DNA from 3 places in the Bradyrhizobium sp. NBAIM03 genome. Region 1 is predicted to be linked to each of the others. Evidence: predicted binding sites of a transcription regulator. Region 1 holds the regulator's gene; each other region holds the start of a gene.
The links. The regulator LexA, encoded in region 1, represses DNA repair genes until DNA is damaged. The targets are predictions, from matches to a motif close to TGTTCNNNNTGTGTTCNG.
Positions count from the first base shown of each region.

Region 1 (5,615 bases):
AGGTTGACCGTCGTCGGCGAGGTCGCGGCGGGCCGGCCGCTCGCGGGAAGCGTCGGCCCCGGCGAAGCCGTGCGGATCTTCACCGGCGGCGTCGTTCCCGACGGCGCCGATGCCGTCGTGATCCAGGAGGACACAGCTGCCGACGGCAAACATGTGACGATCAAGGAAGCCGCCATTTTCGGCCGGCACATCCGCCCTGCAGGCGTCGACTTCCGCGAAGGCGACGTGCTGCTGCGCAAGGGAATCCGCCTCACCGAGCGCGATCTCGCCCTTGCCGCCGGAATGAATCATCCGCATCTCGCCATCATCCGCCGCCCGAGGGTTGCCGTTCTCGCCACCGGCGACGAGCTCGTGATGCCGGGCACCACGCCTGGTCGCGGCCAGATCGTCTATTCCAACGGCTATGCCCTGCATGCGCTCGCCCGCAGCGAGGGCGCCGAGACCATCGACCTCGGAATTGCCGCCGATACACTGGAGGCGACGTCCGCCGGCATCCGCCGCGCGCGCGAGAGCGGCGCCGACATCCTGATCACGACCGGCGGTGCCTCGGTCGGCGACCACGACCTGGTCCAGCAGGCGCTCAAGGGCGAAGGCATCGCGATGGCGTTCTGGAAGATCGCGATCCGGCCGGGCAAGCCGATGATGCACGGTCGGATAGGCGCGATGCGCGTGATTGGCCTGCCCGGCAATCCCGTGTCGTCCTACGTGTGCGCCTTCCTGTTCATGGTCCCCTTGATTCGCGCCCTGTCGGGCCGTTCAGCGATTCATCATCGGCGCGAGCGCGCCGTGCTGGGCCGCGATCTCGCCGCCAACGACCAGCGCGAGGACTATCTGCGTGCGCGGCTGGAGGAGCGCGACGACGGCACGCGCGTCGCCCTTCCGGTCAGCCATCAGGACTCCTCCCTTCTTGCGAATCTCGCTGCGGCACAGGTACTTCTGGTGCGCGCACCGTTCGCGCCGAAGGCCGAGGCCGGCACGCCTTGCGAGGTGCTCCGGCTGCCCGTCTGAGCCGCCCAGCCACACGCATTCCGCGAGCTTGGCCGCGTTCACCATAAATTAAGCAGTTGCGGAACACATATCGAACATATAGTGTCCGTTCATGATTTGTTTCGAGGATGTAGCGGCTTAGTGCCGGCTTCATCGTGTCGGAATCGAACGACATCAACCGGGGGACTTTGGTCGAGATGTTGACGCGCAAACAATACGAGCTTCTGCGGTTCATCAGCGAACGTCTGAAGGAAAGCGGCGTGCCGCCGTCCTTCGACGAGATGAAGGATGCGCTCGACCTGCGCTCGAAGTCAGGCATCCATCGCCTGATCACTGCGCTCGAGGAGCGCGGCTTCATTCGCCGCCTGCCCAACCGCGCCCGTGCCATCGAGGTGATCAAGCTGCCCGAGCTCCAGGCCGCCGCCGGCAATCGCCGTGGCTTCACCCCGAGCGTGATCGAGGGCAATCTCGGCAAGGTGCGCGCGAGCTCCAGCCCGCCCGCGGACGAGGGCGAGCGCCCCGTCGCGGTGCCCGTGATGGGCCGCATCGCCGCCGGCACGCCGATCGAGGCGCTGCAGACCCGCAGCCATACCATCAGCGTGCCGCCGGACATGCTCGGCTCGGGCGAGCACTACGCGCTCGAAGTGCGCGGCGATTCGATGGTCGAGGCCGGCATCCTCGACGGCGACATGGCGCTGATCCAGCGCAACGAGACCGCAAATACCGGCGACATCGTGGTGGCATTGATCGACGACGAGGAGGCCACGCTCAAGCGCTTCCGCCGCCGCGGCGCCTCGATCGCGCTCGAGCCCGCCAATGCCGCCTACGAGGTCCGCATTCTTCCGCCGAACCGCGTGAAGATCCAGGGCAAGCTGATCGGGCTTTACCGGAAGTACTGATAACGGAAGTCTCAAGCGCCGCGCGCGCTGCGATCGGCATCGTCGATCCAGGATCGGAGCGGATACTTGCCCGCTCCGGCCGGTCTCTCGCGCCGGCTGTCCGGTCCATCTTCCCGCGCGACATTCCCCCGCGCAGGCGCGCAGCCATTTCTGCTTCGCCGGTAGAGTTGTGCCGGCAGTGCTGATAGCTCCGGCCGAATGCAAGGACGCGAGGTTTGTTCCTATCGAATCCGGGAAAGATAATGTGATCGCGCGCTGCGGACGCGAGCCGCAGATTTGCCCATAACCGAGCAGAGCGTTGTATGCTTCCACTCTGATAGAGGCCTGCGCCTCGAAAGAGACGCGGGTCGCTATCCCAGCATGAGGAGCACCCGATGTGTGACTACAGCCTGCATGCCGTCGCGACGCGCCCCGCCGAAGTCGGCGAGACGATCGTCACGACAACCTTCCGCGGCACCTCGACGCGCGGTTTCGCTTCCGAAGCCGATCCCTCCGTCGCGGTCTGTCTGCTGCCGGGGACGGAGCTCGCTTTCGCCGACAATGTCCGCTACGACAACCGCTGGATCTGGACGCGCACCGTGAACTCTCGCGTCGGCAAGTTCGGCAAGATCGACCCGCACATTCCCGATCGCCATCATGACGCGATCGAATTCCCCGACGGCAAATACGTGCTGGTGACGCAGCTCGTCGAAGGCCAGCGCGCGACCGTGCTGCAATTGCCGGTGACGCAGCCAGCCCCCGAGCGCGAGCACAAGCCGCAGATCGTCGCCGACACGCGGCCCACGATCACGCGCCTGCCGATCGGCTGACGCCCTTCGGCCGACAGGCCGAGCCCGGGATTGAAATTGCCGTCGCCGGCCGAGGCCGGCGAGCCCGGCAAGTTTGTGTTTCAGGACATTCGATCGGCGAGCCCACCGCCGCGCCTCGTCGTCGCACGAAGTTTGGGCCGTGCTGCCCGCATTTTGAACGTCCGCTCCGCAGCCAAATGACCGATGCTGTCGTGGTTTGAGGCGGCGGACACGCTCGATGAAGACCTTCATTCGCGTCGTTGAACTTTGGGTACCCGACCGGACGCGCAGGCGGCTGGAATTCGGCGGCGGCCTCTACGACGATGGGCTGTCCGCGTTCAAAGCCGTCAGCGAAGAGCTGCACTTCGGATATGACGAGGGACTTCCCGGCAAGGCCTGGGCCTGTGGCCACCCCGTCATCCTCACGAAATTCGCCAACTCCTATTTCAAGCGGACCGATCAGGCCGCTGCGGCCGGCCTCACCTGCGGCGTGGCGGTGCCGGTGTTCGCGGGCGAATTCCTGCAAGCCGTGCTGGTGCTGTTCTGTGGCGACGACGAGGCGCACGTCGGCGCGATCGAACTCTGGCACAACGATCCTGATCTCTCGCATGAGATGGGGCTCGTCGATGGCTATTACGGCACCGCGGACATGTTCGAATTCAACTCCCGCCACACCAGATTTCCGCGCGGCTTCGGCCTGCCCGGACGCACCTGGAAGGCGGGCCTGCCGCTGATCATCAAGGACTTGCACGACGCCAAGAGTTTCCTGCGCTGGGAGGACGCCGCCAAGGTCGGGATCAATCTCGGCGTCGGCGTGCCCTACCGAACCGGTACCGACCAGACCTGGGTTCTGACATTCCTCTCCGCGCAGGCAACGCCGATTGCACGACGCTTCGAGATCTGGGTCCCGAACGAGGACCGTTCGGCGCTGGTCTTTCGCGCCGGCGATTGCAGCGCGCAGACCGACCTCGCCGCACGCTATGCGGCGCAGTCCATCGCCAGGGGCGAAGGCAGCATTGGCGGCGCCTGGGCCGCCGGCATGCCCGCGCTCAACGACGATCTCACCCGTGACGGCTCGATCGCCGGCTCCGAAGCCTGCGCAGCCGGGCTGAGCCGAATGGTGGCCCTGCCGGTCATCGGCAACGGAAGGCTTGACGCCGTGCTGGCCTGGTATTTGTGATCCGCGTCAATCGTCGGCCTGCAAGTCGGCCTCCGATGGCGTTGCGTCCCGGTTGCGGGGCACGGCCGCCTTCGGCACGAGGCTGCCGTCGAAATCTCCCTCGCCGGCGCCGGCCGGCAGCCAGGGACGGCTTGCTCCCCTCGTCCTCACCGCCTGCACCGAAAAGCCCTCGCCGCGTCTCGTCAGAGCCAGTGCGCCCTGACTGGCAAGACCCGCCCGATCGACCACCATCGCCGCGCAATCGGGTGGCGCAGGCCGCGCCGTCACCACCAGCGCGGCGCGGCTGCAATCATCGGCCAGCGCGTCGATACGCGTCGCCAACGCGATCAGTCGTCCGTCCGCGAGCGGCGCCACGCAGCCGGTCTCGTCACACGACACCCCACTCGCCAACGAGGCGTTGCCGGCATCGCGCGGATCGGCATCGGCAGCCAACCACTCCTTCAGCAGGAAGCTGTCCTTGCTGGCGCGGATCACCTGCAAGCGCCCATCCCCGCCCCGGATCGCGACGCTCGCGCCATCCCCGGCAATCAGGATATCGGGCTGCCGCACCGACAGTCCCCAGAGGATCGCTGCCAGCAGCACCAGGGCGCCGGACCAGCGCAAGGGCGTGCGCAACAGGCCCATCACGATGAGCCCGAGGCTCGCTGCGATCAGCGGCGCGATCCCGAAGGCGGGAATGCGGCCGACGGCGCCCGGCAGGGCCGCCACCCAGCGCGCGACCAGGACCATCCACTCGATGCCGATCCCCATCAACCACCAGAACACGCCGTCGAGCCCGAAGGGCGCCGCGAGCAGCCCCAACAGCCCGGCCGGCATCACCAGCGCCGAGACCACCGGCATGGCGCCGAGATTGGCGAGCACGCCGTATGGGGTCACGCGATGGAAGTGGAAGGCGGCGTACGGCGTGGTCGCGAGCCCCGCGATCAGCGAGGCCAGGAACAGCATCGCGATCTCGCGGCCGCCCCACAACGCGATCCGCGCCGTCGCGGAATGATCGGGCGAGGCGAGCAGGTTCGGCATGCCGATCTGCACCAGCGCCACCAGCCCGAGCGTTGCCGCAAACGACATCTGGAAGCTTGGATGCACCAACGCCTCCGGCGCGACCGCAAGCACGATCAGCGCGGCAACCGCCAGCGTGCGGAAGGTGATGGCGCGGCGGTCGACCATCACTGCGATCAGCACCACCGCCGTCATGAAGAACGATCTTTGCGTCGCAACCTCCGCGCCCGACAGCAACAGGTAGAACGCGGCCGCGACCAGCGCCGCGGCGGCCGACCATTTCTTGATGGCAGAGCCGGCCGCCAGCCCCGGGATCAAGGCCAGCAGCGCGCGCACCGCGAAGAAGACGACGCCGGCGACAACCGCCATGTGATAGCCGGAGATCGACAGCACATGGCCGAGTCCCGAGACGAACATGGCATCGTTCACGGGCGCGGTGATCGCATCGCGCCGCCCCGTGAGCAGCGCCGTCGCAATCGCGCGGTTATCGCCTTCGAGCGTTGCGCGGATGCGCGCATCGATCGCATCGCGCAGGCCCTGCATGAAGGCCGCGTAGCGCAGCCGCAGGCCGCCAGCATCCGGCGGCGTGGACGCCGTGATCGCGCCCATCACGAAGCCGGAGGCGCCGATGCCCTGGAAGAACATGTCGCGCGAGAAATCATAGCTGCCGGGGCGCACCGGCGAGATCGGCGGGAGCAGCCGCGCCTTCAGCTGCACGAAGCTGCCAACCTCAGGCGCCGTGCCCTTGCGCACCGAGAGGCG
Region 1 covers NZ_JADYVS010000010.1:203,241-208,855, reverse strand. Annotated here, with positions in the region: gene glp (gephyrin-like molybdotransferase Glp) at 1-1,008, shown strand, start outside; gene lexA (transcriptional repressor LexA) at 1,185-1,886, shown strand; gene I6F21_RS17850 (hypothetical protein) at 2,261-2,695, shown strand; gene I6F21_RS17845 (GAF domain-containing protein) at 2,913-3,854, shown strand; gene I6F21_RS17840 (ComEC/Rec2 family competence protein) at 3,861-5,615, opposite strand, start outside.

Region 2 (5,615 bases), on a different contig from region 1:
CAGCGGCGCCAGCGGCGTCAAGGCCTCCAGTTTCGCAATGATGTCGTCTGTCAGGACCTCCGGGCCTGAATAATCCGGCCCGCCGTGGACGATGCGATGGCCGATGGCCCGCAGGCTGCGTCCACCGAACCGGTCCTCGATGAAGGTGAGTACGTCCGCGAACAGATGGCCGCCGGCTGCCGCCGGCGCCTGCTTGCTTGTCTCGAACAGGTCTTCGCCCCTGGGGCCCTTCACCACCAGCCGGGGTTTGGCCTCGTGCTCGTCCAGCAGGCCCTTGCAGAGCAGGGCGGGCTCGGCCGCCGCGACATCGAACAGGCCGAACTTGATGCTCGACGATCCCGAGTTGAGGACGAGGACCGTGTCCGACATCGCTAATCGCCGGCCTCGGCCGGCGTGTTGCCGCCGGCGCTGTTTTGCCAGACCCAGTCACGAATCTCAGGCATGTCTTCACCGTGCTCGCGGACATAACGGGAGTGTTCGATCAGTCTGTCGCGGAATTGCTGCTTCACCTGAGCGGCCTTGGTCGCCAGTCCCGGCACGCGTTCGATCGCCTCGATCGCGAGGTGGTAGCGGTCGAGTTCGTTGAGCACGACCATGTCGAAGGGCGTCGTCGTGGTGCCCTCCTCGGCAAAGCCGCGCACATGCATGCCGGCATGGTTGGTGCGATTATAGGTCAGCCGGTGAATGAGATAGGGATAGCCGTGATAGGCAAAGATCACAGGCTTGTCGCGCGTGAACAGGCTGTCGAAGTCGCGGTCGGACAGGCCGTGCGGATGCTGCTCCCTCGGCTGCAGCGTCATGAGGTCGACGACGTTGACGACGCGGATCTTCAAGTCCGGCAGCGCCTTGCGTAGGAGGTCGACGGCAGCGAGCGTCTCCAGCGTCGGCACGTCGCCGGCGCAGGCCATGACGACGTCGGGCTCGCCCTTTCCGTCCTCCGTGCCCGCCCAGGTCCAGATGCCGATGCCGGCATCGCAATGCGTCGCCGCGTCCTGCATCGACAGCCATTGCGGCGCCGGCTGCTTGCCGGCGACGATTACGTTGATGCGGTTATAGGTGCGCAGGCAGTGGTCGGCGATCCAGAGCAGCGTGTTGGCATCCGGCGGGAAGTAGATGCGGACGATGTCGGCCTTCTTGTTGGCGACGAGATCGACGAAACCGGGGTCCTGATGGCTGAAGCCGTTATGGTCCTGGCGCCAGACATGCGAGGTCAGCAGATAATTGAGCGAGGCGATCGGACGCCGCCACGGCAGCTCCCGCGTCACCTTCAGCCATTTGGCGTGCTGGTTGAACATGGAATCCACGATGTGGATGAAGGCCTCGTAGCAGGAGAAGAAGCCGTGCCGTCCGGTGAGCAGATAGCCCTCCAGCCAGCCCTGGCAGAGATGCTCGCTCAGCACCTCCATGACGCGGCCGTCCTGGGCGAGGTGCACGTCGTAAGGCTCGGTGGGCTCCATCCAGACGCGTTCGGTGGCTTCGAACACTGCGTCGAGCCGGTTCGATGCCGTCTCGTCCGGGCCCATGATGCGGAAGTTGCGCTCCTTCGCGTTGAGGCGGATGACATCGCGCAGGAATTTGCCGAGCTCGCGCGTCGCTTCCGCAACGACTTCGCCGGGCTGCGTCACCTCGATCGCGAAGCTGCGGAAGTCGGGCAGCTTCAGCTCCTTCTTCAGCACGCCGCCATTGGCATGCGGATTGGCGCCCATGCGCCTGACGCCTTCGGGCGCAAGCGCCTGAAGCTCGGCAACGAGCGCGCCGTTGCCATCGAACAGCTTTTCCGGCTCGTAACTGCGCATCCAGTCTTCGAGCACCTTGAGATGCTCCGGGTTCTCGCGGCAGCCTGCGACTGGCACCTGATGCGCGCGCCAGAAGCCCTCCACCTTCTTGCCGTCGACCTCCTTCGGGCCGGTCCAGCCCTTGGGGCTGCGCAGCACGATCATCGGCCAGCGCGGCCGCTCGACGGTTGTGCGGCCGTCGCGGGCATGTTGCTGGATCGAGCGGATGCTGGCGAATGCAACGTCGAGCGCATCGGCCATGGCCTGGTGCATCAATTTGGGATCGTCGCCGCTGACGAACAGCGGCTCGTGGCCGAACCCGCGCAAGAGGTCGCGGATCTCCGCGTCCTGCATCCGCCCAAGCACGGTGGGGCCCGCGATCTTGTAGCCGTTGAGATGCAGGATCGGCAGCACCGCCCCGTCATGGGCAGGGTTCAGGAACTTGTTGGAGTGCCAGGACGCAGCGAGCGGGCCGGTCTCGGCCTCGCCGTCGCCGACCACGCAGGCGACAATCAAATCCGGGTTGTCGAATGCGGCGCCATAGGCGTGCACCAGCGCATAGCCGAGCTCGCCGCCCTCGTGGATCGAGCCCGGCGTTTCCGGCGCCGCGTGGCTCGGGATGCCGCCGGGGAAGGAGAACTGCCGAAACAGCTTGCGCAATCCGTCCGCGTCGCGCGCAATATCGGGATAGATCTCGCTGTAGCTGCCTTCGAGATAAGTGTTGGCGACCATGCCCGGACCGCCATGGCCGGGACCGCAGACATAGATCACGCTGACATCGAGCGCGCGGATGACGCGGTTGAGATGGGCATAGATGAAGTTCAGCCCCGGCGTCGTGCCCCAATGTCCGAGCAGACGCGGCTTGATGTGCTCGGGCCGCAGCGGCTCGCGCAGCAGCGGATTGTCGAGCAGGTAGATTTGCCCGACCGAGAGGTAGTTGGCGGCGCGCCAATAGCGATCGAGCAGATCGAGGTCGCTGCTCGCTTCGGCCGTTTTTTGTTGGATTGTCATGTTCCTGCCGACCTTCACTTCGCGATCGTCACCAACCCGGTTCCGGGGCGATCGATCCGTCGGGCATGAAACGGGATGGTCGTGACGGCCGTGTTGCGTGAGGTCAAAGGCAGGCGCGCGAAGTTTGGGCAGCTCTACTGTGCATGGGGTTGTTTTCACGTTTTTGGTTTGTGTTCTTGATTTGTTCCTATGTCGTGCTATCTTGGCTGCATGAGTCCAGCATCCTCTCATGCTCTCAAGCACCCGCCGGTCACGGCGCCCTCCGAGCCGGCGGGTGCGCCTTCAGATTTCCCCGAGCTTGGCGTCGCCATCGACCGCGCCCGACGGCGAGGGCGGGGCGCGCAGTCCAACGCCAGCGGCCGTTACGAGGCCGAGGCGCGCGTCGCTTTCGACGACGGCTGGCAGAGCCTCGACGAGCTGCCGCCGTTCAAGACGAGTGTCGCCATCGACACCTCGCGCAAGGTGATCACCCGCAACGATTCCCCCGACATCGGTTTCGACCGCTCGATCAATCCCTATCGCGGCTGCGAGCACGGCTGCGTCTATTGCTTCGCGCGGCCGACCCACGCCTATCTCGGTCTGTCGCCGGGGCTCGACTTCGAGTCGAAACTGTTCGTGAAGCCCGAGGCGCCTTCGCTGCTCGAGAAGGAGCTTGCGGCTCCCGGCTACGAGCCGCGGATGATCGCGATCGGCACCAACACCGATCCCTACCAGCCGATCGAGCGCGAGCGCAAAATCATGCGCGGCATTCTGGAAGTGCTGGAGCGCGCAGGGCATCCCGTCGGCATCGTCACCAAGTCGGCGCTGGTGCTGCGCGACATCGACATTCTCCAGCGGATGGCCAAGCGCAACCTCGCCAAGGTCGCGATCTCGGTCACCTCGCTCGATCCGAAGCTGGCGCGCACCATGGAGCCGCGGGCCTCGACGCCGCCGAAACGGCTGGAGGCGCTCAAGCAGCTCTCGGACGCCGGCATTCCCACCACGGTGATGGTCGCGCCCGTGATCCCGGCACTGAACGATTCCGAGATCGAGCGCATCCTCGACGCCGCCGCCCATGCCGGGGTCAAGGAAGCCGCCTATGTGCTGCTGCGGCTGCCACTGGAGGTGCGCGATCTCTTCCGCGAATGGCTGATGGCGAACTATCCGGACCGCTATCGCCACGTCTTCACCCTGATCCGAGACATGCGCGGCGGGCGCGACTACGACGCCAAATGGGGCGAGCGGATGAAGGGCACCGGACCGATGGCTTGGACCATCGGCCGCCGCTTCGAGATCGCCTGCGAGAGGCTCGGCCTCAACAAGCGGCGCTCCAAGCTGACCATTGATCACTTTGCGCGGCCGAAGCGGAACGGTGATCAGCTCAGCCTGTTTTGAGCGGACACGTGCAAGAGGTGTCGCATGCTCAAGGAACTCGCGGTGCCGGTGCCGCGGCTGACCGTCATCACGCTCGGTGTGAACGACATCCGCGCCAGCATCGCCTTCTACGACGCGCTCGGTTTCTCGCGCCGGCTGAAGGAGACCGGCGAGGCGGTTGCGTTCTACGACACCGGCGGTCCGGTGCTAGCGCTTTATCACTGGGATCGGCTCGCCGCAGACGCGTCCTTGGAGGACCAGCCGAGGCCCACGACCTTTCGCGGCATGACGCTTGCCTGGAATTGCGTGACCCGCGAGGAGGTCGACGAGGTGCTGGCATTCGCCGTCGAGAAGGGGGCCACCTTGCTGAAGGCGGCGCACGCGACCGATTACGGCGGCTATTGCGGCTATTTTGCCGATCCCGATGCACATGTCTGGGAAGTCGTGGTCGCACCCGGCATCGAGGTGGGCGAGGACCGGCGGGTGCATCTGGCGGAGTAGGGCGGGCGGCCTGAATAACGGGAATATCGTGGGTTCCCGGTTGCGCTGGCGAAGCCCCCTGGCGCACGATCCCGGCCATGATTCGGGACCCCTCCGCCAAGACCCCAGCCAAAGCCGCGCCGAAGAAAAAGGCCGCGCCGAAGGCTGTGCCCGCCAAGGCGGCAAAGATATCTGCGGCCGATGCTGCGAAGGTCCCTGCCGGTAGGAAAGGCATCATTGCCGTTGCTGCCCCCAGCTTCCGCCGCGAGCGCGTGCTGATCAAGCGCGGCGTCTGGCCGGTCGCGGGCTGCGACGAGGCTGGCCGCGGCCCGCTCGCAGGCCCCGTGGTGGCCGCCGCGGTGATTCTCGATCCCGACCGGATTCCCCGCGGCATCGACGATTCCAAGCGCCTGACCGCCGAGGAGCGCGAAAAGCTGTTCGACAAGATCTGCGCCACCGCGCAGGTCTCGGTCGCCGTCGCCTCGCCGGCGCGAATCGACCGCGACAACATCCTGCGCGCCTCGCTGTGGGCGCTGAAGCGCGCCGTGGTGGCCCTGCCCGAGGCGCCCAGGCACGTCTTCGTCGACGGCCGCGACCGGCTCGACACCGCATGCGACTGCGAGGCCGTGATCGGCGGCGACGGTATCGTGCTCTCGATCGCGGCGGCCTCCATCGTCGCCAAGGTCACCCGGGACCGGCTGATGTGCGCACTGGCGCAGGACTGCCCGGGCTACGGCTTCGAGCAGCACAAGGGCTACGCCGTCCCCGAGCATCTCGACGCGCTTGATCGCCTCGGCCCTTCCATCCACCACCGCAGCTTCTTCGCTCCCGTCGCCGCCGCCCGCGCCAAGCACATGCCCTGGACCGTCGAGCCGGTGCAGGATCTGTTCTCGGTCACCGAGGTCGAGGTGCAGGTGGAGGCGAGCGTCGAGATCGACGCTTCCGTAAATCTCTAGCGATCCTCCTACAGCTTTCCCATCCGTCATGGCCGGGCTT
Region 2 covers NZ_JADYVS010000034.1:40,636-46,250, reverse strand. Annotated here, with positions in the region: gene I6F21_RS33370 (acetate/propionate family kinase) at 1-369, opposite strand, end outside; gene I6F21_RS33365 (phosphoketolase family protein) at 372-2,786, opposite strand; gene I6F21_RS33360 (PA0069 family radical SAM protein) at 2,997-4,160, shown strand; gene I6F21_RS33355 (VOC family protein) at 4,185-4,640, shown strand; gene I6F21_RS33350 (ribonuclease HII) at 4,718-5,575, shown strand.
Region 2: I6F21_RS33360 (PA0069 family radical SAM protein) is a predicted target of LexA. The motif match lies at 2,958-2,975, and genes of this name have one in related genera.

Region 3 (5,615 bases), on a different contig from region 1:
CGAGCGCTCGTCCGAGGTGGTGTCGACGTGGCGCAGGATCGCCAGCGAAATCACCTTGTCGCCTTCGCCGAGCGCAATGCCGCGCACGCCCATCGAGGTGCGCCCGGTGAATACGCGCACATCGGTGACGGGGAAGCGGATGCACTGGCCGCCCGCAGCGGTCAGCAGCACGTCGTCGCGCTCGGTGCAGATCTGCACGTCGACGATCGCCTCGTTGTCGTCGAGCTTCATGGCGATGATGCCGGAGCGGCGGACGTCAACGAAGTCGGACAGCTTGTTGCGCCGGACGTTGCCGCCCGTGGTCGCGAACATCACGTCGAGCTGGCCCCAGGTCGATTCATCCTCCGGCAGCGGCATGATGGTGGTGATGCGCTCGCCCTGCTCCAGCGGCAGGATGTTGATCATGGCCTTGCCGCGCGCGTTCGGCGCGGCCATCGGCAGCCGCCAGACCTTTTCCTTGTAGACCTGGCCGCGCGAGGAGAAGAACAGCACCGGAGTATGGGTCGAGGCGACAAAGAGCCGGCTGACGAAGTCCTCGTCGCGGGTCTGCATGCCGGAGCGGCCCTTGCCGCCGCGGCGCTGCGCCCGGTAGGCCGACAGCGGCACGCGCTTGACGTAGCCGGCGTGCGAGACCGTGACGACCATGTCCTCGCGCTGGATCAGGTCCTCGTCCTCGACCTCGCCCTCCTGCTCCATGATCACGGTGCGGCGGGGCGTTGCGAACTCGGCCTTCACCTCGGCAAGCTCGGTCTTGATGATGTCCAGGATGCGCGCGCGTGAGCGCAGGATCGCGAGATAGTCGCCGATCTCCCCGGCGAGCTTCGACAGCTCGCCGCCAATCTCGTCGCGGCCGAGCGCGGTGAGACGTGCGAGACGCAATTCGAGGATCGCCCTCGCCTGCTCCAGCGAGAGGCGGATCGTGCCGTCCTCGTTGATCCGGTGACGCGGGTCATCGATCAGCGTGATGATGTCCTCGACGTCGCGCGCAGGCCAATCGCGCGTCATCAGGGTGTCACGGGCCGCCGCCGGTGTCGGCGAGGTGCGGATCACCTTGATGATCTCGTCGATGTTGGCGACCGCGATGGCGAGGCCGACCTGCTCATGGGCGCGCTCACGCGCCTTGCGCAGCTTGTACTTGGTGCGCCGGGTAACGACCTGCTCGCGGAAGCCGACGAAGATCGTCAACATATCCTTCAAGTTCATCGTCTGCGGACGCCCGGAATCGAGCGCAACCGCGTTGACGCCGAAGCTCGTCTGCAGCGGGGTGAACTTGTAGAGCTGGTTCAGTACCACGTCGGGCACGGCGTCGCGCTTGAGCTCGACGACGACGCGATAGCCCTCGCGGTCGGACTCGTCGCGCAGATCGGAGATGCCCTCGATCTTCTTTTCCTTGTAGAGCTCGGCGATGCGCTCGACCATCGTCGCCTTGTTCACCTGATACGGAATCTCGGTGATGACGATCGCCTCTCGATCCTTGCGAATGGTCTCGAACGTGACCTTGCCGCGCATCACGATGGAGCCGCGGCCGAGATGGTAGGCGCTGCGGATGCCCTGGCGTCCGAGGATGATGCCGCCGGTCGGGAAATCCGGGCCGGGAATGATGTTGATGAGCTCGTCGATGGTCAGCGAGGGATTGTCGATCAGCGCAATACAGGCGTCGATCACCTCGCCGAGATTGTGCGGCGGGATGTTGGTCGCCATGCCGACGGCAATGCCGCCCGCGCCGTTGACCAGCAGGTTCGGGAACCGCGCCGGCAGGACCACCGGCTCCTTCTCGGAACCGTCGTAATTGTCCTGGAAGTCGACGGTGTCGCTGTCGATGTCCTCGAGCAGCTTCAGCGCGATCTTGGTCAGGCGGGACTCGGTGTAGCGCATGGCCGCCGCCGGGTCGCCGTCGACCGAGCCGAAATTGCCCTGCCCGTCCACCAGCAACTCGCGCATCGAGAAGTCCTGCGCCATGCGCACCAGCGCGTCGTAGATCGCCTGGTCGCCATGAGGGTGGTATTTACCCATGACGTCACCGACGATACCGGCGGACTTCTTGTGCTTCTTGTCGGGCGTGAAGCCCTGCTCGTTCATCGAGAACAGGATGCGCCGATGCACCGGCTTCAGGCCGTCGCGCGCATCGGGCAGCGCGCGCGACACGATCACGCTCATGGCGTAATCGAGGTAGGACTTCTTCATCTCGTCGAGGATGGAGACGGGGCGAATGTCCGAGGGTTGCGCCGGCTGGTCGCCGGGCTTGTTATCGTCGTCAGCCAAGGGGAAATCCGGTGAGGGTTTGTCTGGGAATCATATAGCGCATCCGGGGTCGGATAACCACCCTGACCGCCCTCGGAAAGTCCTTTTTCCGCTTATTCTTCCAATAACTTACGGCTTCGGAACAGCGCCCTGCACGCCCCCGGAATCGGTCCTTCATGAACGCCCGCAACGCCGGCCTGAACACGCGTCAAGGGGCCTCCGGTCAACCCGTTTTGCCCGGCTTGATACGAACCTCACCCCACACATGAAGCGCGCCCGGAAAATCCGAGCCCGTTCAGTCAATTAGGAATGTCTCCTGACGGGGAGGCGCAAGCGGCGCCGAGGTTGCCGCCGCATCTCCGTCGAGTAATCCCGCCCTCTCAGAACGGGATATCGTCGTCCATGTCGCTGTTGCGGCCGCCGCCGGCGGCAACGGGACGGCGCGGCGCGCTGCTGACGGGTCCGGAGGAGCCGAAGTCGCCGCCCGGCTCGTCGCCGAAGCTGCCACCTCCGCCGCCGCCACCGCGGCCGTCCAGCATCGTCAGCGTTGAGTTGAAGCCCTGCAGCACGACCTCGGTCGAGTATTTCTCGACGCCGCTCTGGTCGGTGTACTTGCGGGTCTGGAGCGCGCCTTCGATGTAAACCTTTGCGCCCTTCTTCAGATACTGTTCGACGATCTTGCAAAGCGGCTCAGAGAAGATCACGACGCGATGCCACTCGGTCTTCTCCTTGCGCTCGCCGGTGTTCTTGTCGCGCCAGGTCTCCGAGGTCGCGATGCTCAAATTCGCGATCGGCCGCCCGTCCTGGGTGCGGCGGATTTCGGGATCCTTGCCGAGATTTCCAACCAGAATGACCTTGTTGACGCTTCCCGCCATCGCCGCTCTCCACTCCGAATGCCACTGAATTTCAAAAGGGCGAATCCGCTGCCCGCGTTCCTCTGCGCCCGCTAGGGCGACCCTATACGCTTGCGGGCACCGATCAGCCTGCCACCCCCAAGGTTATCCCCACATATAGCATCGCGCGCACGTTTGTTCCAGATTTGTTCTTCGGCACGAGCGAGCGGAAATTTCCCGCATGTCCTCTCATGCCACAAAAAAGGACAGCCCTCGAATGGAACCTTTTTGGGTTCCCGAGTATGGCAAAAACCATTTAACATTCATCAAGTTGGAACCCATTCAATCAATCCGCAAGTGTGGCATTCCGGAGACGGACTCTGCCCTTTCCTTAGGCTACCTTTGCCTTGGAATTGATTCATATGGGTGTCGCGTCTGATCAGCCGCTTCGGGGACTTTCATGAAGCGGACGAAACTTGGGGAGACTGCAATGAATAAGATTCTTTTCGGCGTAATCAGTGCAATGGCAATGGGGCTGTCGGCTCCGGCAAGCGCGGCGGATATGGCTGCGCGTCCCTACACCAAGGCTCCGGCCCCGGCGGTCGCCGCGGTTTACGACTGGAGCGGCTTCTACATCGGCGTCAACGGCGGCGGCGGCACGAGCCGCAAGTGCTGGGACTTCGTGACCCCGGTCACGGGCGTTCTGGTGGCTGAAGGCTGTCACGATGCGACCGGCGGCACGGTCGGTGGTCAGATCGGCTACCGCTGGCAGTCGACCAATTGGGTGTTCGGCCTCGAGGGCCAGGGCAACTGGGCTGACTTCTCGGGGGACAACGTCAGCCTCCTCTTCCCTGGAAGCGCTTTGGTCACCGGTGATCGTAACCGCTCTCACATCGATGCTTTTGGCCTGATCACGGGCCAGGTCGGTTATGCCTGGAACAACGTGCTGCTCTATGTGAAGGGCGGCGCCGCCGTAGTCGGGGACAAGTACGACGTCTATGCCGCGCCTGGCACGCCTGGCGCCGGCACGCTGCTGGCGTCGGCTCGCGAGACCCGCTGGGGCGGCACCGTTGGCGCCGGCCTGGAATTCGGATTTGCTCCGAACTGGACGCTCGGCGTCGAGTACAACCACATCTTCCTCGGCGACCGTACGATCGCCTTCACGACGCCTGCGGGCGTTGCCTTCGGGAGCGATCGCATCAGTCAGGACGTCGACATGGGTCTAGTCCGCCTGAATTATCGCTTCGGCGGCCCGTTGGTCGCGAGGTACTGATATCCCTCTCATTTCGCGAGCAAATGGAAGGGCCGGCCCTGCGCCGGCCCTTCTTTTTTTCGGCACATGCCTGGACGTAAATAAGTCAGTAACCATCACCTTTTGGACTGTTGTGGCTTTTCGGAGACACAACTTGCGGCTTTGGTGGTGTAAAGACGGCGTCAGTTGGGCCGTTTGAGTCCGCTGCCCTTCCGCCACGGAAGGCAACAACAGAAACTGGGACTGGGATTAAGTTGAAAATGAAGAAGGTTTTGTTGGCTTCGGCCTGTTTGTTCGCTCTCGCGGCCCCCGCTTCGGCTGCTGATCTGGCAGCCCGCCCCTACACCAAGGCGCCTGCGCCTGTTGCCTCGGTCTACAACTGGACCGGCTTTTACCTGGGTATCGTCGGTGGCGGCGCCTGGGAAAACAGCTCCGATGATCCGCGCATGCAGGGCGGTTTCGTCGGCGGCACCGTTGGCTACAACTGGCAGACCTCCAACGTCGTGTTCGGCATCGAAGCTGATGGCGCGTGGGCTGACGTAAACGCCTCGGCGACCGGTCTTGTTGATTTTGGTGGCGCCCTCGTTCCCACGACGGTCAGTTCGCGTATCGACGCGCTCGGCACCGTGCGTGGTCGCATCGGCTGGCTCGCTTCCCCGAGCGTCCTGCTGTACGCCACGGGTGGTTACGCCTGGATCAACAACAAGATCAGCGTCAGCGCGCCCCCTGTTCTGAGCCTCTCGGAGAGCCAGTTCCATTCGGGCTGGACGGTCGGCGCGGGCGTCGAGGCGATGTTTGCTCCGAACTGGTCGGTCAAGGGCGAGTACCTCTATCGCAGCCTGGGCGGCGAGACCTACTTCTCGGGCGTCTTCCCGGTCAACACCGGCACTCTCGACCTCCACACCGTGCAGGTCGGCGTGAACTACCACTTCGGCGGCCCGGTCGTCGCCAAGTACTGAGCTTCGTCTCTGACGCATCATCGTCACGAAAGGCCGGCCTCGCGCCGGCCTTTTTGTTTGTTGCGGCCGCCCGTTCGCTCGCGCTTTTCGAAGGGGTGTGGCCGCTGGGTGACACAACCTTTGGCTTCAATGGTGTAAAAGCAATGACGTTGCTTGAGTCATAAGGTCCGCTGCTCTTCCGCTCTCCGGAAGACCGGAATGAGAAATGGAAGTGGGGAATGGATATGAAGAAGCTTTTGCTGGCTTCGGCCAGCTTGTTCGCACTCAGCGCGTTGGCACCGGCCTCGGCGGCCGATTTGGCAGCCCGCCCCTACACCAAGGCTCCGGTGG
Region 3 covers NZ_JADYVS010000025.1:50,580-56,194, reverse strand. Annotated here, with positions in the region: gene gyrA (DNA gyrase subunit A) at 1-2,262, opposite strand, end outside; gene I6F21_RS29245 (single-stranded DNA-binding protein) at 2,622-3,116, opposite strand; gene I6F21_RS29240 (outer membrane beta-barrel protein) at 3,565-4,347, shown strand; gene I6F21_RS29235 (outer membrane protein) at 4,587-5,285, shown strand; gene I6F21_RS29230 (outer membrane beta-barrel protein) at 5,510-5,615, shown strand, end outside.
Region 3: I6F21_RS29245 (single-stranded DNA-binding protein) is a predicted target of LexA. The motif match lies at 3,271-3,288, and genes of this name have one in related genera.